3 regions of the Anoxybacillus andreesenii genome follow, and region 3 is predicted to be linked to each of the others. Evidence: a T-box and tRNA genes for the amino acid it is inferred to sense, from the RefSeq annotation. Region 3 holds a T-box; the other regions hold tRNA genes.
The links. The T-box of region 3 lies ahead of pheS (phenylalanine--tRNA ligase subunit alpha). A T-box ahead of a tRNA ligase gene usually reads a tRNA of that ligase, here a tRNA-Phe.
Positions count from the first base shown of each region.

Region 1 (4,191 bases), on a different contig from region 3:
GCTAAATATGGGTTGCTCAAAATTTTCCCCCTCTTATTTTCTTCAACCAATAAATTATTGATGTATGTTCCGATATCCTCGAAGCTCATTTCATTTTTAAATCCTTTTGAACCGTCTAACCATTTCACATTCATTAACATATCAAATGTTGCTTCACATGTACGTCTAGGGAACTTTCCTAATGAAGAACTAAATAAGTCTGTATGGGTTTTATAATGATGTGTATGTATAAACTCATCCCACGTTTCTCTCAATTCTTCCTCCGGTCTAATATCAATAATTTCAATTTCCTCAAGATTTCTTTTTTCCACCGTACCCCAAGCTTCCTTCAACAATTCAATTGCAGAAACATCAGTTTTAGGTGCGCTATACCCGAATATCGTAAACATATATGCACTCTTCAAATAATGCTTAGTAATATTCCAATTATCTCTTATAAAGATGTCGTTAGTATAATCCTTTTCCTTTACAGGATACAATAAATTTGTAGGTTCAAAGGATTTCCCACAGATCGGACAATTGTTTTGAATAAGACCACCGCGTTTATGTTCATGACAGATACCAACATAAACGTTCCCATGTAAAAAAGCTAATTTGGGTAAATTATCAGTATACTGGTATACTCTCTTATATGCCTGAAGAAGTAAGGGATCCCAATTAAAAGTAGCAACTAAATCTTTTTTTGTTAAACTCAGGAGCATGAAATCATAAATAGTTGGTTCATCTGGTATTTCAAAATCAAAAAAATAACTATAGATTTTTTTCTCTAGTTCTAGAGTAATAGCTTCACACTCAGGACGACTTTTCAATTCTGAGTATATATCTTCAAGGTTATCACTTTCTGTCTGCAGTCTAATTTCATTAATACTATCTGTCATTCCTAATTTTTCAATAAAACCAGCCATTACTGATGTCTGCTTACCTTTTTTATCTCCGTTCGGGATAGCAGCAACACTTGCTCCCGCTCCAAGTAAAACCACATGTGGACGCTGTTTCATTATTATTTCAAACTCTTCACTATTCATTAAAGTTCACCTCATTCTCTCAATCATAAAAATTTGTGTAAAAACTTGTGTAAAACAAATTTAGTAATGTGTAATTTTTGTGTAATTCAAAATCAATTCCTATCTTTTTCTATCGGAATCATATCAAATAAAAAAGCCCACAAACATTTGTGTATCAACGTTTGTGAGCTTTTAAACTTTATTAAAACGAACCTACTTTATTCTTTTGATACCGGTGGTCGGGGTCGAACCGACACTCCTCACGGAACACGATTTTGAGTCGTGCGCGTCTGCCTATTCCGCCACACCGGCATGATATCAATGTCCTGTGGAACAATTGTTATTCTAGAACAACAATTTAGTATCTCAAGACAAAGAATATCTTATCATGATATTTAGTTGTTGTCAATTGAAAATGAGCTTTTTTAGGAATGAAATTTATCTATCTTTGTGGAAAATTTGATTCATTTCCCACTCTTCCCGAAGCAAGCCCATTCGGATAGAATCGTAATACTCACCATTATAATATCGAACCTTGCGAATCCTTGCCTCCATTTTCATGCCGAGCTTTTCTCCTACTTTGATCATTCTTTCATTTCCTGACCATGTAGTATAGCCTACCCGAACGAGAGGCAGGGTATGAAACAAATGATTAATCCACAGGCGTATCACATTGGTCCCATAACCACCACTCCAATATTTTGGGTCGTAAATGACAATCCCCATTTCGAGCCATTTAGAAGGCTCATGCTCCCAATAGTAGCCTACGGTTCCGATAACCTCTCCAGCAATCACAATAGCCCAACGATTATCTGGATTGGCAAAGGTAGCCCTCTGCTCCCAAAACTCTTCAAATGATATTTGTTTAAGTTCATAATATGGGGCATCCCACTTTTTCCATTCAGGGGATTCCTCTTTGAAGATAAGCTCCCACAATCTTTCTAAATCATCATCTTTAATTGGTCTTATAGTCAATTCATTTTCTTGATAACTCAATCAAACTCCACCCCAAAAATAGATTACTTGTTTCCTAGTTATTGAAAAAAATCTTCCTTTAAAATGGCATACATCTTAATATCCCAAAACCTATTCTTTGCACACATTCCTTTTCTATGGGTGCCCTCATAAGTCATACCAGCTTTCTCCATCACTCGCTGCGAGGCGATATTTTCTACAAAACATCTAGCCTGTATACGAACCAAATCCATGTTGGCGAATCCAAATTGAACGAGGGCTTTTGCAGCTTCAGTCGTTATGCCCTTTCCCCAATATTCTGGAGAAATCACATATCCTATTTCTGCAGTATGCTGTGACGGCTTCCACCAGACGAAGTCGATGGTTCCTATCATTTGACCGGTTTCCTTGTATTCAATAGCCCATGGTGCAACCTTATGGCTTTCATATTGCTGCAGAACGAACTGGATAAACTCTTCGGTATCTGCCATCGTTTTATGTGTATCCCAGGTCACATATTTAGATACTTCATCATTTGTTGCGTAGGAGAACATATTCTCTATATCATCCATTGTAACCTTTCTTAGTTTTAACCTTGGTGTTTCTAAAACTGGCAAATTGCCATAAATATCTTCAATGTTCATAATCCACAACCCCTAAAATTGCGTTTAATTGAAATCTTCAATTATTTCAATTTATAAAAAAAGACTTAATCATATAGATTAAATCTTATCATACTCGTATATTCCATGTTACAAATTAATTAGTCCCATAAATAAAAAAACGTTATTCTAAATAACGTGTGAAAATCATCTGGAGGCGGCAACCGGATTCGAACCGGTGGTAAAGGTTTTGCAGACCTCTGCCTTACCACTTGGCTATGCCGCCAAAAACAATATGGAGCGGAAGACGGGATTCGAACCCGCGACCCCCACCTTGGCAAGGTGGTGTTCTACCACTGAACTACTTCCGCAAATGGCTGGGCTAGCAGGATTCGAACCTACGAATGACGGAGTCAAAGTCCGTTGCCTTACCGCTTGGCTATAGCCCAATATGTATGGGGCGATCGATGGGAATCGAACCCACGAGTGTCGGAGCCACAATCCGATGCGTTAACCACTTCGCCACGACCGCCATTATGAAATTGGCAGGGGTAGTAGGAATCGAACCCACACCAAAGGTTTTGGAGACCTTCGTTCTACCTTTAAACTATACCCCTATATTATCATAAATAAACTATATGGTGGAGGGGGACGGATTCGAACCGCCGAACCCGAAGGAGCGGATTTACAGTCCGCCGCGTTTAGCCACTTCGCTACCCCTCCAAGCTAAAGCCATACATTATGAAAAAATGGTGGCTCAGGACGGAATCGAACCGCCGACACATGGATTTTCAGTCCATTGCTCTACCGACTGAGCTACTGAGCCAATTCTTTTACTATAATGGCGGTCCGGACGGGACTCGAACCCGCGACCTCCTGCGTGACAGGCAGGCATTCTAACCAACTGAACTACCGGACCAAAGTAAAACTAATGAAAGGAAATATAAGCTTCCTTGATTGCGGGGACAGGATTTGAACCTGCGACCTTCGGGTTATGAGCCCGACGAGCTACCAGACTGCTCCACCCCGCGATAATATTATTTATGAATTTTTTCCATGCTCTTAAATCCCCATATGACTGTCCCGATTTCAGTAAGCTGATTCAAGATGCAGCTCAATCGGTACAACTCGCAGTTTATTCGATGAAGTAACACTCGTTGCTCCACCCCGCGATAATATTATAGGAAATCTTTTGCTTTGCAAAAAATCATGGTGGAGGATGACGGGATCGAACCGCCGACCCCCTGCTTGTAAGGCAGGTGCTCTCCCAGCTGAGCTAATCCTCCAAATAATGACCCCTACGGGATTCGAACCCGTGTTACCGCCGTGAAAGGGCGGTGTCTTAACCGCTTGACCAAGGGGCCTAAACAAAATAATTATGGCGGAGAGCAAGGGATTTGAACCCTTGAGACAGGTTTTGCCCGCCTACACGATTTCCAATCGTGCTCCTTCGGCCACTCGGACAGCTCTCCTTATGGCTCCGCGGGTAGGATTCGAACCTACGACCGATCGGTTAACAGCCGATTGCTCTACCACTGAGCTACCGCGGAATAACACTAATAGAATATTCTATCGCCCGGCAACGTCCTACTCTCACAAGGGGACAGCCCCTAACTACCATCGGCGCTGAG
Region 1 is NZ_JAUSTU010000055.1:404-4,594, forward strand. Features, by position in the region: gene J2S07_RS21440 (SIR2 family protein) at 1-1,025, opposite strand, end outside; tRNA gene J2S07_RS21445 (tRNA-Leu) at 1,235-1,316, opposite strand; gene J2S07_RS21450 (GNAT family N-acetyltransferase) at 1,443-2,000, opposite strand; gene J2S07_RS21455 (GNAT family N-acetyltransferase) at 2,039-2,602, opposite strand; tRNA gene J2S07_RS21460 (tRNA-Cys) at 2,773-2,846, opposite strand; tRNA gene J2S07_RS21465 (tRNA-Gly) at 2,857-2,931, opposite strand; tRNA gene J2S07_RS21470 (tRNA-Gln) at 2,935-3,009, opposite strand; tRNA gene J2S07_RS21475 (tRNA-His) at 3,017-3,092, opposite strand; tRNA gene J2S07_RS21480 (tRNA-Trp) at 3,104-3,177, opposite strand; tRNA gene J2S07_RS21485 (tRNA-Tyr) at 3,200-3,283, opposite strand; tRNA gene J2S07_RS21490 (tRNA-Phe) at 3,311-3,386, opposite strand; tRNA gene J2S07_RS21495 (tRNA-Asp) at 3,403-3,479, opposite strand; tRNA gene J2S07_RS21500 (tRNA-Met) at 3,518-3,591, opposite strand; tRNA gene J2S07_RS21505 (tRNA-Val) at 3,771-3,846, opposite strand; tRNA gene J2S07_RS21510 (tRNA-Glu) at 3,853-3,924, opposite strand; tRNA gene J2S07_RS21515 (tRNA-Ser) at 3,940-4,032, opposite strand; tRNA gene J2S07_RS21520 (tRNA-Asn) at 4,036-4,110, opposite strand; partial or broken rRNA gene rrf (5S ribosomal RNA) at 4,135-4,191, opposite strand, start outside.
Region 1: it has a tRNA-Phe gene. The T-box ahead of pheS (phenylalanine--tRNA ligase subunit alpha) is inferred to sense a tRNA for this amino acid. The anticodon was not compared.

Region 2 (7,951 bases), on a different contig from region 3:
TCCCGTCTTCCGCTCCAAATTTTGCCGGGGTGGCGGAACTGGCAGACGCACAGGACTTAAAATCCTGCGGTAGGTGACTACCGTACCGGTTCGATTCCGGTCCTCGGCATCAGTTTTTAAAATTTAAAAACTACCAAGCGCCCGTAGCTCAATTGGATAGAGCGTTTGACTACGGATCAAAAGGTTAGGGGTTCGACTCCTCTCGGGCGCGTTTCTTACGGGAAGTAGCTCAGCTTGGTAGAGCACTTGGTTTGGGACCAAGGGGTCGCAGGTTCGAATCCTGTCTTCCCGACCATTAATAAGATGGGGCCTTAGCTCAGCTGGGAGAGCGCCTGCTTTGCACGCAGGAGGTCAGCGGTTCGATCCCGCTAGGCTCCACCATTTTTTCGAATAATTGTATATGGCGGTGTAGCTCAGCTGGCTAGAGCGTACGGTTCATACCCGTAAGGTCGGGGGTTCGATCCCCTCCGCCGCTACCAAATCCAATAAAATATTGGACCTTTAGCTCAGCTGGTTAGAGCAGACGGCTCATAACCGTCCGGTCGTAGGTTCGAGTCCTACAAGGTCCACCAGAGTTTTTTGTGGAAAACAATAATTTTCTATAATACGGAGGAATACCCAAGTCCGGCTGAAGGGATCGGTCTTGAAAACCGACAGGCGGGTCAAACCGCGCAGGGGTTCGAATCCCCTTTCCTCCTCCATTAAGTTTTTTAAATATTATTATCGCGGGGTGGAGCAACGAGCGTTACTTCATCGAATAAGCTACGAGTTGTACTGACCGAGCTGCTACTTGCTTACGCTTTCTAAGGTCAGGACAGTCTAACGTATGCTTAGCGCGCATAGATCACAAAACTTTTATATTATTATCGCGGGGTGGAGCAGTCTGGTAGCTCGTCGGGCTCATAACCCGAAGGTCGCAGGTTCAAATCCTGTCCCCGCAATCAAGGAAGTTTATATTTCCTTTCATTAGTTTCATCTTGGTCCGGTAGTTCAGTTGGTTAGAATGCCTGCCTGTCACGCAGGAGGTCGCGGGTTCGAGTCCCGTCCGGACCGCCATTTACATATTTTTTTATGGCTCAGTAGCTCAGTCGGTAGAGCACGATGAATAAGCTTCTGAGAAATAGCATCCAGCGTACTCATCGAGTTGCTTCTTGGGTTATCTTTCTGAGATGAGGACGATGGACGAAGATGTTTTAATAGAGGAATATATACTTTAATGGCTCAGTAGCTCAGTCGGTAGAGCAATGGACTGAAAATCCATGTGTCGGCGGTTCGATTCCGTCCTGAGCCATCATTTTTGCGGGTGTAGTTTAATGGTAAAACCACAGCCTTCCAAGCTGTTGTCGTGGGTTCGATTCCCATCACCCGCTCCAATGTGATATGGGCCTATAGCTCAGCTGGTTAGAGCGCACGCCTGATAAGCGTGAGGTCGATGGTTCAAGTCCATTTAGGCCCACCATGAATAAATTTTTCCGCGGTAGCTCAGTGGTAGAGCAACGAGCGAAGCATCATGATTTTGCTTCGAGTTGTACTCATCGAGCTGCTACTTGAATTAGCCTCCCGAGATGAGGACAATCTAAGGAATACTAGGGAGTATAGATAATTAATGTTATTCCGCGGTAGCTCAGTGGTAGAGCAATCGGCTGTTAACCGATCGGTCGTAGGTTCGAATCCTACCCGCGGAGCCATATGGAGAAGTACTCAAGTGGCTGAAGAGGCGCCCCTGCTAAGGGTGTAGGTCGGGTAACCGGCGCGAGGGTTCAAATCCCTCCTTCTCCGCCATATTGGCCCCTTGGTCAAGCGGTTAAGACACCGCCCTTTCACGGCGGTAACACGGGTTCGAATCCCGTAGGGGTCATAAAAAAGGCTGTCGACAATATGTGTCGGCAGCCTTTTTTATGCTTTTTAAAGGATTATTAAATCAAATGCAGAAATAGATATAGATGATTAGGAACTTGTCCATAAAGATTATGTTATAGCTTTATCATTTCTTGTGAAGAATGTACAATGATATATCTTGAAGCTGGTGAGGGGTGGAAGGAAATGTACGAGCAGAAGACAAAGGAAACCGATAATAGTGTTGTGGAGTTCATCGAATCAGTAGAAAGTCCAAAGAAAAAAGAAGATGCCTACAAGTTATTAGAAATTTTTTCGGAAGTAACGGGCTATGAGGCAAAAATGTGGGGGCCTAGTATTATTGGATTTGGTTCCTATCATTACAAGTATGCTTCCGGTCATGAGGGCGATGCACCGTTAGTTGGCTTTTCACCAAGGAAGGCCAAAATTAGTTTATATTTTGCAACTGGAGATAATCAAAGAGATGAGATATTGCAGAGGTTTGGAAAATACACAAGTGGCAAAGCATGTGTCTACATAAATAAGCTAGCTGATATCAACATAGATGTACTGAAGGAATTAATCGAACAATCGGTTCATTTCTTGAAAACAAAATATCCAAATTAAGAAAAGCTTCTGGGGAAGTTTCCTAAACGGGTTCTCTGGAAGGGTATAAAATAAGTAAATCGCATACAAAATCGCACACTTACTCGCATTGTTATTCATTGTGGATTTTTGTGAAGGTATGATATTCATAGGCGGAGAATTTCCGATTAATGCATAAGAGAGAGGCTTAAGAAGCAGATATAAGCTGAAAAATTCCGATTAACCGCTCTAAATAGGTCAAAATCCAAAGGTTTGGATAAGGTAAACGGAAAACCTCCCCTTATTTTTAGGGAAATATGGATATTTTCCGATATAAACGGAATTTTTCTGTTTATTTTTCAAACACGGTAAACAGTTGATAAATAACGAAAAAAAACTGCGATTTTTAATATAAACTGGACCCTATAAAATAGACACGGATAAAAAACTACTTATCCATTCTGTTTTATAGGGTTCTTTGTCGTATACTTATTTTATAATCATTATAAGCGGGAGTTGATAATATGGGGGTGCATTATTTTTCGGATGAACAGCTAGAAGAATTAAGAAGGAATCCTTACGTGGATAAAGTCTCCAACAAAGCCATTACGTATTCCGAGGTCTTTAAGCAACATTTTATGGATGAACTGCACCGCGGGAAACTTCCCACACAAATTTTTAGGGAAGCTGGCTTTGATACAAAGGTAGTGGGTAAACAAAGAATTGATAACTTTGCTCGCAGGATACGGAAAATGTCGAATAGAAAAGAAGGTTTTACGGATTTACGCACCCAACATTCTGGACGTCCTCAAACGAAAGAGCGCACGCCTAGTGAGGAAATAGCCTATCTCAAACATCAAGTCGCCTTACAAAAACAACAAATTGAAGCTTTAAAAAAAATGAATTTTATCAATCGCAAAGCAATCAAAGCTTTGCCCAAGAAAAATATCAACTAATCCAAAAATTAACGGAAAGAGACGATAACCTCTTGAATATCAAGTGGCTCTGTGACATTGCCCACGTTTCTCGTTCAGGCTATTATGCATGGCTGGAACAGGAAAAGCGACGTAATGAGCGAGAGGAACAAGATCGCGCTGATTTTGAATTGATTCTAGAAGTCTATCAATATCGCGGATATGCGAAGGGATCAAGAAGCATCTATATGCGTTTGCTTCAAATGGGAATCGTGATGAACCGTAAGAAGATTCAACGACTGATGAATAAATATAACCTCGTATGTCCGATTAGAAAACCTAATCCTTATAAACGAATGGCCAAAGCTAGGCATGAACATGCAACGAAGCCTAATCATTTAAATCGCCAATTTAAAGCCCATGGTCCCAAAACGGTCCTACTCACGGATATTACCTATCTCTACTTTGGACGAGGTCAGAAAGCCTATTTAGCTACTATCAAAGATTCGTTTACCAATCAAATTCTTTCTTATGCACTGAGTGAATCCTTGGAAGTGGATTTTGTTTTAGAAATGATCGAACAATTAATTGAACATCACGCGATTCCTAGAAAACAGAAAACCCTGATCCATTCCGACCAGGGCGTACACTATACCAGTGTGCAATTTCAATCGCTGCTGAATGATAAAGAATTAAGGCAATCCATGTCACGTCGAGGGAATTGTTGGGACAATGCACCGCAAGAATCTTTCTTTGGTCACATGAAGGACGAGCTAGGGAATTTGAGCAGCGTACTTACTTTTGCATCTCTTTCTATCAAAATCGATGACTATATGGATTATTACAACAACGAACGGTATCAATGGGATCTCGCAAAGTTATCCCCTAATCAATATGCAGCTTTTATTAAAACGGGAGTGTATCCTCTGGCTCATCTTGTGAAGACACCAAATCTTCCTGCTGTTGCCCCCCTACAAGACTAATTTCTTGTTGGAATCGTGTTACATATTTTTCATGTAGTTTGTCCCATTTTCCTGGCCGAAAGACGTCCCCTTCGTAAAAATCAGGGTCTAATAGAGCCTGTACGTATAAATCATATTCTAATTCGATGGATGGAAACTTTAATATCCATTTTAATTGATCGATAAGATATGATTCGGATAGCATTTGATCAGCCACTTTCCGATAATCGAGAAAGTATTTCCATTGTTCCTTTTCTGTTAGAGATTCAAAATATCTTACCATCCAATTGGGGTAGGTTCGTAAGGTATGTTCTTCTTGAAAAACAGAAAACTCTAATGCTTTCAAACTTGATAAATAATGTCTCTTCATATTTCTAATGGATAACAAAGGCACACGTTCTTAGTTTTGAGCGTGTGCCTGAACTTGTCACCACTCCTCCTATGGAACAACCATAAGAGGAAGGAGCAATAAAAGTTAGTAGTTTTTTTCAAAGTGTCCTTGACATGGGGTCCACTTTAATATAAAATCGCAGTTTTTTCTTTGCTAATTTATTGTGAATTCATATGTTATTTCTGCCCAGAAGAGAACGCTTGGGGAGTTTCCCCAGAAGCTTTTTTAAATGAAGTAGTCTAAAAATAATCCGATTGATAATAGAAATCCAAATATCGTGTTCGTTTGTGCTGTTGCCTTCATCGCAGGCATCATTTGGATCGGTATCGTTTTGCCGATAAAGCCTTTGGTTGCTTGGATAGCTTTCGGTGCACTGAGTACGACAATGGCCATCCATGCGGATGAATAGCTCATCATCATTAAGACAAATACCCATATATATGAAACAGTGAACATACTAGCTAATAAGTAAATGGCCTTTTTTCGACCTAATAAAATAGCTAAGGTTTTTCGTCCGAACTCTTTATCACCGTCGAGATCACGAATATTGTTTGAAAGCAAAATAGCTCCGACAAGTATGAAGATTGGAACCGATACTAAAATGCTTGTTACCGTGATCGTTCCAGCTTGAATATAGAAGCTAATTAGAATGATGCCCATTCCCATGAAAAAGCCGGCAAAAATTTCACCAAATGGCGTATAGGCAATTGGCAGTGGACCACCGGTGTAGAGATAGCCAATAATCATGCAAAATAACCCGATGGCAGCAAGCCACCATGAGGTATTCATACAAATATAAACACCGATTAAGATTGAAACACCATATAAACCTAAGGCAATTTGCATGATCGTTTTTGGTTTTACACCATCTCTTACGATGGTACCTCCAATTCCTACTGACTCCTCATTATCCAAGCCCCGTTTATAGTCATAGTATTCATTAAACATGTTTGTAGCGGCCTGGATGAGTAGACTGGCAACTAGCATGGCAAAGAATAGCCCTAGATTAATCTTTGTCTCGTGAATGGCTAAAGCAGTTCCTAATAGGACCGGAACAAAAGCAGCTGTTAGTGTATGAGGCCTTGTCAGCTTCCACCAGACCTTCCAGCCTTTGTTGGGAGTAACAGGATTATAACTAGTTTTCGTTTCTGTTTGCATCTTTTCTCCCCCTAAAAAAAGCATGATATCTATATAAATAACTATATTATCAATCCAATATTGATAACATCCAAATTCAAGTTTAGGCAAACTGACAGAGAGTGTCAATGTCTTTTTACAGTTATTCGAGGATGGAATTGCCATGGAGGTGTAATAGGACCTGAATAGCCAATGAAGCAGTATTATATAATAATAAGGAAAAAACTAGGTCGATTTTGTAGCTTTCATTGACATTTCATGAGGTTGAGGTGTATTTTAAAATAGGTTTGAAATCTAGATAAACCGAGCAAAGACTGGTATGATTTTTATGGTGGCTATTTAGAATTTATATACACATTGCTTTATTTGAATAGAGCCTTTTTTAATTGGAGGGGATTTTTTGGTAACGTTGCTAAATACGGAGCTAAAAATAGGAATTGAGCAGGCATTAGGACGAGCAAAAACAAGCTTAGTTCCCGTATTAGTAAGTGAAGTTCAAAAAGTCGATCATATAGAGCCTCTTTCCTTTTTTGCGGCAGGAATAGAAAAGTATATGGGGGAACGATTCTTTTGGAAGGATCCTACTGAGGAGACGGTCCTAGTAGGAATGGGGACATGCAAACAGATTCAATCGATTAATGGAAACGAGCGTTTTACTGAAACACAAATGGAATGGAATCGCTTAATCAGTGAAGCCATTATCCTGAAAGAGCAGGAGAAAATGGGGACGGGGCCTATCATGTTTGGAGGTTTTTCTTTTGACCCCCTAAAAGAAAAGACAAGCCTCTGGTCAAAATACCCAGATGCATTGTTTCATGTGCCTAAATATTTGCTTTCGATCATTGAAGGGCAAGCTTATTTGACAACGAACATCATTTGTACCCAACATGATCAGCTATCCATCGTTGATCAGGTTCTTGAGGAGCGTCACTCATTATTATCACTAGCATCTCTAGTGAAACCATTTGCAAAATCAAGGCTTATAGAAGAAAAGGAAGTTGTCCATCCTAGTGAATGGAAAAACTCCGTTCGAAATCTTGTTGAGGAATTAAAAAATGGCCAGCTAAAAAAGGTTGTGCTAGCAAGAGAGCTTAGATTGATTTTTCATGATGAGGTTTCGATAGAAGGTGTTCTTAACAAACTGCTTGAGGAACAAAAAGGTAGCTTTATCTTTGCCTTTGAATCAAATGGGGATTGTTTCTTAGGGGCTTCCCCAGAACGATTGGTTAAGAAAGAAGGCAACCAACTGTTTTCTACATGCCTTGCTGGTTCTATAGCGAGAGGCAAAACAGAGGATGAGGATGCAAAGCTCGGTCAAATTCTATTAAATGATCAAAAGAATTTAATTGAGCATCATTATGTGGTGGAAATGATAAAAGAGGCGATGGAGCAGGAATGTCTCGAAGTGCGTCTACCGGAACAACCAACTTTATTGAAGACGAGAGATATTCAGCATTTGTACACTCCTGTGGTGGGAATTGCGAATCCAGATTGTTCCCTTTTACTGGTTGTAAATTCCCTTCATCCAACTCCAGCGCTAGGTGGTCTGCCTCAAAAGGCGTCAGTTGAGAAAATACGGGAAATTGAAGCGTTGGATCGTGGATTATATGCTGCTCCGATTGGTTGGTTAGATTACGCTGGCAATGGAGAATTTGCGGTAGCGATTCGTTCAGCGCTCATTCAAAAAAATGAAGCATCCCTTTTTGCAGGATGTGGCATCGTTCAGGATTCTGATGCAGATAGCGAGTATGTCGAAACAAAGATTAAGTTTCGCCCCATGCTTTCGGCACTTGGAGGTTTTTAATAAAATGAGTAATCAAGAAGCGTTAACTTCTTATATCGCAGCTTTTGTTTCAGAGCTTGTGCACACAGGAATTAGGGATGTCGTTGTAAGTCCAGGCTCGCGTTCAACACCCATGGCGATGGTAATGGCAGAGCACCCGGATTTACGTGTGCATATCAATGTGGATGAGCGATCTGCCGCCTTTTTTGGATTAGGAATGGCAAAAGCATCGGGACAGCCGGTAGCGATTCTTTGTACATCTGGAACAGCAGCAGCTAATTACTTTCCTGCCATTGTAGAGGCGCATTATTCTAGGGTACCACTGGTGGTTCTGACGGCGGAC
Region 2 is NZ_JAUSTU010000040.1:720-8,670, forward strand. Features, by position in the region: tRNA gene J2S07_RS20535 (tRNA-Gly) at 1-17, shown strand, start outside; tRNA gene J2S07_RS20540 (tRNA-Leu) at 24-109, shown strand; tRNA gene J2S07_RS20545 (tRNA-Arg) at 138-211, shown strand; tRNA gene J2S07_RS20550 (tRNA-Pro) at 219-295, shown strand; tRNA gene J2S07_RS20555 (tRNA-Ala) at 306-381, shown strand; tRNA gene J2S07_RS20560 (tRNA-Met) at 403-479, shown strand; tRNA gene J2S07_RS20565 (tRNA-Ile) at 496-572, shown strand; tRNA gene J2S07_RS20570 (tRNA-Ser) at 609-701, shown strand; tRNA gene J2S07_RS20575 (tRNA-Met) at 868-941, shown strand; tRNA gene J2S07_RS20580 (tRNA-Asp) at 980-1,056, shown strand; tRNA gene J2S07_RS20585 (tRNA-Phe) at 1,219-1,291, shown strand; tRNA gene J2S07_RS20590 (tRNA-Gly) at 1,300-1,373, shown strand; tRNA gene J2S07_RS20595 (tRNA-Ile) at 1,383-1,459, shown strand; tRNA gene J2S07_RS20600 (tRNA-Asn) at 1,614-1,688, shown strand; tRNA gene J2S07_RS20605 (tRNA-Ser) at 1,692-1,782, shown strand; tRNA gene J2S07_RS20610 (tRNA-Glu) at 1,787-1,858, shown strand; gene J2S07_RS20615 (DUF1801 domain-containing protein) at 2,044-2,463, shown strand; gene J2S07_RS20620 (HTH domain-containing protein) at 2,946-3,377, shown strand; gene J2S07_RS20625 (IS3 family transposase) at 3,377-4,318, shown strand; gene J2S07_RS20630 (hypothetical protein) at 4,242-4,685, opposite strand; gene J2S07_RS20635 (1,4-dihydroxy-2-naphthoate polyprenyltransferase) at 4,914-5,846, opposite strand; gene J2S07_RS20640 (isochorismate synthase) at 6,226-7,629, shown strand; gene menD (2-succinyl-5-enolpyruvyl-6-hydroxy-3-cyclohexene-1-carboxylic-acid synthase) at 7,634-7,951, shown strand, end outside.
Region 2: it has a tRNA-Phe gene. The T-box ahead of pheS (phenylalanine--tRNA ligase subunit alpha) is inferred to sense a tRNA for this amino acid. The anticodon was not compared.

Region 3 (7,951 bases):
CATCGTACACTAATCCCCCAATCCTTTTTCCTCATTTACGATTGATGAAAGAAAAAGTTTCATTTTCGGATCATTTATTTTTTGCCTTTTTTTCTATATGATAAACCTAGTTGAAAAAAAGTGGGGGAAATGGATGAAGCTGAAAGAAATGTTTGAGATGCAAAGAGGTTTGGACCAACATATTGAAAAACAGCATGGATTGGAAAATGAAGATCTATTTGATCGAAAAATATTAGCCCTGCTGGTTGAGCTTGGCGAGCTAGCAAATGAAACGAGATGTTTTAAGTTTTGGAGCTTAAAGCCATCGTCTCCAGAGGATGTCGTTTTAGAGGAATTTGTCGATGGGGTTCATTTCATGCTTTCATTAGGGATTGAGTGTGACTTTGATAGGATTGCGGAAATTACAGGCAGGGAGTCTGACGGACTTTATGTGAACGAACAATTTTTAGCGGTATATGAGGCCGTTCATGCTTTTCGAGGGGAGCGTTCCGAGGAAAATTACAAGCGGATGTTCGGAAGCTATTTGTTGCTTGCAAGTCTATTAGGCTTTGAGGACGATGAGATTAAAGAGGCATACATTAAGAAAAATGAAGTAAATTATAAAAGGCAGCATGATGGCTACTAATTGAATTTTGCAACGATTCTTCGTTATAATGAATCCGAATACATATTAAGGGAGTCGAAATAATGACAAAATTAGATGAAACATTAATCATGTTAAAGGACTTAACCGATGCGAAGGGAATCCCCGGCAATGAGCGTGAGCCACGAGAGGTTATGAAAAAATACATAGAGCCCTACGCGGACGAAGTTACGACAGATGGCTTAGGAAGCTTAATTGCCAAAAAGGTTGGAAAAGAAGGCGGACCAAAAATCTTGGTGGCTGGTCATCTTGATGAGGTCGGCTTCATGGTCACACAAATTGATGAAAAAGGCTTCCTCCGTTTCCAAACAGTTGGTGGTTGGTGGTCTCAGGTCATGCTTGCTCAACGAGTGACGGTCGTTACAAGCAAGGGCGATATCACAGGAGTGATTGGCTCCAAACCACCACATATTTTATCGCCAGAAGCTCGCAAAAAGCCAGTTGAGATTAAGGATATGTTCATTGATATCGGTGCATGTAGCCGCGAGGAAGCTGCAGAGTGGGGCGTGAAGCCAGGGGATATGGTTGTTCCATATTTTGAATTCACGGTCATGAACAATGAAAAGATGCTGCTTGCGAAAGCATGGGATAACCGCATTGGCTGTGCGATTGCTATTGATGTGATGAAGCAGCTTAAGGGCGAGCAGCATGAGAATGTTGTCTACGGAGTCGGTACGATTCAAGAAGAGGTTGGCTTAAGAGGGGCAAGAACGGCTGCCCATGCGGTGAATCCTGATATTGGCTTCGGTGTTGACGTAGGGATTGCAGGGGATACGCCAGGAATTACGGAAAAAGAAGCGATGAGCAAAATGGGCAAAGGTCCGCAAATTCTTTTATATGATGCTTCCATGGTTTCTCATAAGGGCTTACGTGATTTTGTCACGGGAGTTGCAGATGAATTAAATATTCCATATCAATTTGATCTTGTACCTGGTGGTGGAACAGATGCTGGTTCCATTCATTTAGCCCATCATGGTGTTCCATCTCTTGCGATCACAATCGCTACCCGCTACATCCATTCACATGCTGCAATGCTGCATCGTGATGACTACGAGAATGCGGTTAAATTAATCGTAGAGGTCATTAAGAGACTTGACCAAGATACGGTTAATAAGATTACGTTTGAATAAGTGATGCGAGCCTCAGTTTTTTGACTGAGGTTTGTTTTTTTAGTAGGCTTGCAGAGAATGGTGCCCGTTGGTGTGGAGAAAAAGGTGTGTAGGTCATCAAAGTGGGGGAATGATGCCCATCATCTCAATAATCAATGAGAATGGGCATCATACTTAAATAAACGGATACAAAAAACTTATTTTAAGCCACTTTCCAATGTTTGAAGCATTTCCTTCCTATCTTCCTCAGAAGAGTTTTTCCATATTACCTCAAAAAGAACACCTAATCCAGGCAGCATCTTTTCTTCTCCGTTTTGAATAGCGTCAACAATGGTTTCTCGTAATTCAGTTTGCGAGTTGCCAGAAACGTTGTGAATAATCGCATTTCTTAAGTCAAAATTCATCAGGACACACTCCTTTTAAAATCACTTCGCTAATATGATTTTCCAGTTTTCGATGAATTATGCTTATAGAATTGAGAAGGTTATGCTAGATAAAGTATAATGAGGGAACGAAAAGAATTAGGAAAAGGAGCATTTATCGCTTTGAAATACATACAATCCGCCCAAAATCCGCAAATCAAGCAGTGGCGCAAGCTGTTAACGAAAAAGGAACGTGACAAAACAGGAACCTTCCTTGTAGAGGGATTTCACCTCGTCGAGGAAGCCCTGAAGGCAAATCAGCTTCTTCATTTGATTGTTAGTGAAGGAACGGAAATACCGCAGAGATGGGATTATGGCTCTACCCCAGTTACAACCGTCACTTCAGAGATTATTCGTGAGCTGAGTGATACCGAAACACCGCAGGGAGTTCTTGCAGTTTGTGAAGCAGTGCGAAAGGATTCAAAATTTGACGGTAAACAATTCTTATTGATTGATGCTGTCCAGGATCCCGGTAATCTTGGGACCATGATTCGAACAGCCGATGCCGCAGGAATGGATGGAGTGATTGTCGGTACCGGAAGTGTTGACACCTACAACCCAAAGGTCATTCGCTCGGCACAGGGTAGCCATTTTCATCTTCCGGTTATAAGAGGCGATCTTAAGGAATGGATTGAGAAATTAGGCGAGGAGGATATTCAAGTATATGGAACCTCCTTGGAAAACGGACATATATATACGGAAACTGAGCCACCAGGTGCGTTCGCTCTCATAGTCGGAAATGAAGGAAGCGGTGTGAATCCAGAATTGCTTCGGCTGACAGAAAGGAATCTCTATATCCCCATTTTCGGAAAAAGTGAATCACTGAATGTAGCCGTTGCTACAGGAATCCTTTTATACTACTTGAAAGGTTGAAACCATTGTGTTAATGTACTATAATGTACAGCAAAATACATACTTGAAAAACATTGACGGAGAAAAGTAGCTTACCCGCTCTATTTAGGGAGAAAATGCCTAAGACTGCAAGCATTTTTATAGAAAAAGTAAGTGAAGTTCACCTCCAGAGTTGGCATCGGGACCATTGAATGCAAGATTTCCGCATTTCGGTGTAAAGATGCATCGGCGCGAGCCGTTATCCAAATGAAGTGAGCCATTTTTATGGTTAATCTAGGGTGGTACCGCGAAATGAAACCTCGTCCCTTCTATTGGGATAGAGGTTTTTTTGTTTTTCCTCGGATAATTGCGAAAAAACCTATATATTATATTTGCGGAAATCCCATTAAATTTGCGAAACCCATATTAAAAGGAGGATATGAATCATGCAAGAACGATTAAAGGAGCTCCAGCAGGAAGCTCTACAAGCGGTTCAAAATGCGGCTGATTTGAAGGAACTCAATGATATCCGTGTATCTTATTTAGGGAAAAAGGGTCCAATTACAGAGGTTTTAAAAGGAATGGGCAAGCTCTCGGCGGAGGAGCGTCCGAAAATGGGGGCCCTTGCCAATGAGGTGAGAGACGCGATTTCTTCAAGCATTGAAGAAAAGCAAGTGACTTTGGAACAAGAAGCCGTTCAACAAAAGCTAGCTTCTGAGACGATTGATGTCACATTGCCTGGCCGTCCGATCAAGTCAGGAAACCACCATCCACTTACAAGTATCGTCGAAGAAATTGAGGATCTTTTTATTGGGATGGGCTATACCATAGCCGAAGGTCCTGAAGTGGAGCAGGATTATTATAACTTTGAAGCACTGAACCTGCCAAAGAGCCATCCAGCTCGTGATATGCAGGATTCCTTCTATATCACCGAAGAGATTTTAATGCGTACACAAACTTCACCGGTTCAGGCAAGAACGATGGAGAAGCATCATGGAAAAGGGCCTGTTAAAATCATTTGTCCTGGTAAAGTGTATAGACGTGACAATGATGATGCGACCCATTCTCATCAATTCATGCAAATTGAGGGGCTTGTCGTCGATGAAAATATCCGCATGAGTGATTTGAAGGGCACATTAGAGGTATTTGCGAAGAAATTATTTGGTGAGGACCGAGAAATTCGTCTACGTCCAAGCTTCTTCCCGTTCACAGAGCCTTCTGTAGAGGTGGACGTGTCTTGTTTTAAATGTGGAGGAAGTGGCTGCAATATTTGTAAAAAGACAGGCTGGATTGAAATACTAGGCGCTGGCATGGTCCATCCGAATGTGCTTGAAATGTCTGGCTTTGATTCAAAAAAATACTCTGGGTTTGCGTTTGGAATGGGAGTGGAGCGAATCGCGATGCTGAAATATGGTATTGAGGATATTCGACATTTCTATACAAATGATATCCGTTTCTTAAAACAATTTCATGTAAGTGAATAAATAGGAGGATAATGACATGTTCGTTTCATATAAATGGCTGCAGGAATATGTGGATCTTTCAGGGATCACTCCTGCCGAGCTTGCCGATAAAATTACAAAAAGCGGGATTGAGGTTGAAGGGGTAGAAACCTTAAACGAAGGATTAAAAGGGGTTGTCATCGGGCATGTGCTAGAAAGAGAGCAGCATCCGAATGCAGACAAGCTGAACAAATGTCTCGTTGATATTGGGGAAGAAGAGCCCGTTCAAATCATTTGTGGCGCTCCGAATGTTGATAAAGGACAAAAGGTCGCAGTGGCTACAGTCGGTGCCGTACTCCCTGGAAATTTCAAAATTAAAAAAGCGAAGCTTCGCGGCGAGGAATCGAACGGGATGATTTGTTCCCTGCAGGAATTGGGAATTGAAGCGAAGCTTGTCGCAAAAGAATTCTCGGAAGGAATCTTTGTCTTTCCAAATGATGTAACTGTTGGCGAGGACGCTCTTGAAAAACTAAACCGTGATGACCACATTCTTGAGCTTGGTCTAACGGCGAACCGCTCGGACTGCATGAGCATGCTTGGGGTTGCCTATGAGGTGGCGGCGATTCTAGACCGAGAAGTAAAGCTGCCTCATCCGCAGGTGAGCACTACCGCTGAAAAAGCAACAGATTATATTAAAGTAACCGTCGAAGCAAAGGAAGACAATCCCCTTTATGTGGCAAAGGTCATCAAAAATGTCAAAATTGCTCCATCTCCATTATGGATGCAAGGCAGATTAATGGCTGCAGGGATTCGCCCACATAACAATGTTGTCGATATTACGAACTACATTCTGCTTGAGTATGGTCAGCCGCTGCATGCTTTTGACTATGACGCCCTTGGTTCAAAGGAAATTCTCGTTCGCCGTGCCAAAAATGGCGAGAAAATTGTCACCCTTGATGACGCCGAAAGAACATTGACAGAGGAGCATCTTGTGATCACCAATGGCAGCGAGCCGGTCGCACTTGCCGGCGTGATGGGTGGTGCCAATTCGGAGGTTCAAGCTGACACGACAACTGTCTTGCTGGAATCCGCTTATTTCAAAGGGGCAACGGTTAGGGCTGCTTCAAAGGATATGGGCTTACGAAGTGAAGCAAGTGCACGCTTTGAAAAGGGTGTCGATCCGAATCGAGTCCGTGCTGCAGCGGAAAGAGCAGCAGAACTTCTTGCCTTATATGCTGGCGGCGAGGTGTTAGAAGGAGCAGCTGAAGCAGATACGCTACAAGTCGAGCCTGCTGTTATTTCTATTACCCTTGAAAAAATCAATGGGGTCATTGGAACAGCAATCACTAAGGAAGAAGTGGAGAACATTTTCTCTCGCCTGCAATTTGACACGACAACGGACAATGAAACATTCACAGTCACTGTTCCAACACGTCGTGGTGACATTACCATTGAAGAGGATTTGATTGAGGAAGTAGCACGTCTTTACGGCTATGATCGAATTCCAACGACATTACCGATTGGTTCTTCAAAGCCTGGGTATTTAACGGATTATCAGAAAAAACGCCGGATCGTCCGCACCTTTTTAGAAGGAGCAGGACTGTATCAAGCGATTACGTATTCTCTAACAAATCCAACGAAAGCCACCCAATTTGCTCTTGAAACTCGGGAGCCAATTGAGCTATCGATGCCGATGAGCGAAGAGCATAGCCAACTCCGCTTAAGCATTCTTCCGCAGCTCTTAGATGTACTAAAATATAATCTGGCCCGTCAAAATGATCGTGTCGCTGTCTATGAAATGGGTGCGGTCTTCTTGGCCAATGGGTCGGAGGAGCTGCCACAGGAACGGGAGCATTTGGCAGGGGCAATCACAGGCTTATGGCATGAGCATGGTTGGCAGGGTGAAAAGAAGGCTGTTGATTTCTTTGTACTGAAAGGAATACTTGAAGGACTATTTGCCAAGCTTGGATTAGAAAATAAGGTGGAATACCGTCAAGCAACAATTGAGGGGATGCATCCAGGGCGAACGGCAGAAATCTTCCTGTCAGATAAGAAAATTGGTTTCATTGGTCAAGTTCATCCAACCATTCAAAAAGAGATGGATCTTAAGGAAACCTATGTATTTGAGCTTTCTTTAGAGACTCTATTGTCTGATGCTGTGGCTCCACTACAATATGAAGCGATCCCACGCTTCCCTTCGATCACAAGAGACATTGCATTAGTTGTGGATCAGGCAACTGTCGCTGGTGAACTTGAAAACATTATCGTCGAAGCTGGCGGGAAGCTACTCAAGGATGTTCACATCTTCGATTTATACGAAGGAGAACGCATGGAACCTGGAAAGAAATCCATCGCGTATTCATTGAAATATTTTGATCCTGAAAAAACGCTAACAGATGAAGAAGTGACAAAGGTTCACGAAAAAGTGTTGGCTGCTTTAGCTGAAAAAGCAGGAGCCGTTTTGAGAGGATAAAAAATTAGGGGACTCGGGCAGATGCGAGTCCCCATTTCATTTTTTGGCTGTGTTTATGTTAATTTTAGCCTTATACGTACGCGTGAACTGGTTTTATTCGGTACGAGTAACGTAGAGAATGCGTACGTATAAGGCGGTATTAGAACAAAGCTTATTTTTTTATCATTCTTCGAGCTTTCTCAGTATTGGCAAAATGATACTTAACAAAATGCGGCAGGACTGCTTCTCCTTTTTCCAAAATTAGCCTCGCCGCCGCTTTATCGACTGCAGGCCCTGCTCCTTTTGGCAGCGTGAACCCTGCCCTTGCAGATAGATGTTCAAAATGCCGGACAAAGGCATAGCGGGCAATGATGGAAGCAGCAGCAACTGCCAGATGAATCCCTTCCGCTTTTGTGCTAAAGTAGACATTCTCCCGATGAACGATGGATTGCCCCCTTAGATGCTGGTAATATACATTCTCTTTGGCAAACTCATCAATCAGGACAGCCTCGGGTTTTTCTGGAGCAATCTTTTCTAGCACATGCCCGATGGCTTGATTATGTAACAGTGCCTTCATTTTTCCCTGGGACATGCCCCTTTGCTGGAGCTGATTATATTTTTCATTGTGCAAGGTTAGTAAACTGTGAGGTACGATATCCTTGATTTGTTTAGCGATTTCAATAATTTTATCATCCTTTAAATTTTTGGAATCCTTGACTCCGAGCTCTTTCAAAAGGGGGAGCTGCTCCCTTTTTACATAAGCGGCAACAACGGTGATCGGACCAAAGTAGTCGCCCGTACCAACCTCATCTGAGCCTACTACAGACAAACTGCCAAAATTTGCAGGTAGATGTGTAGAGTTTTTAGGAGTGGGCAATGATGAAGATTTTTCAACAGGGCTTCCCCACTGCCCTGCTTCCTTTTCACTGTCAGCACCTTGAAAAAGGACTTTTCCAGATTTGTAGGCTGTGATCGTACAACCCTTGGTTTTTGCACAAAACACACTGCCTTGTGGGACTTTATCCGTTAGATTAGAGGTATAGTGTTTTTTC
Region 3 is NZ_JAUSTU010000025.1:34,446-42,396, reverse strand. Features, by position in the region: gene J2S07_RS18250 (sigma-w pathway protein ysdB) at 1-3, opposite strand, end outside; gene J2S07_RS18245 (dUTP diphosphatase) at 134-625, shown strand; gene J2S07_RS18240 (M42 family metallopeptidase) at 688-1,773, shown strand; gene sspI (small acid-soluble spore protein SspI) at 1,950-2,156, opposite strand; gene J2S07_RS18230 (TrmH family RNA methyltransferase) at 2,298-3,047, shown strand; T-box leader at 3,092-3,336, shown strand; gene pheS (phenylalanine--tRNA ligase subunit alpha) at 3,452-4,489, shown strand; gene pheT (phenylalanine--tRNA ligase subunit beta) at 4,506-6,920, shown strand; gene rnhC (ribonuclease HIII) at 7,072-7,951, opposite strand, start outside.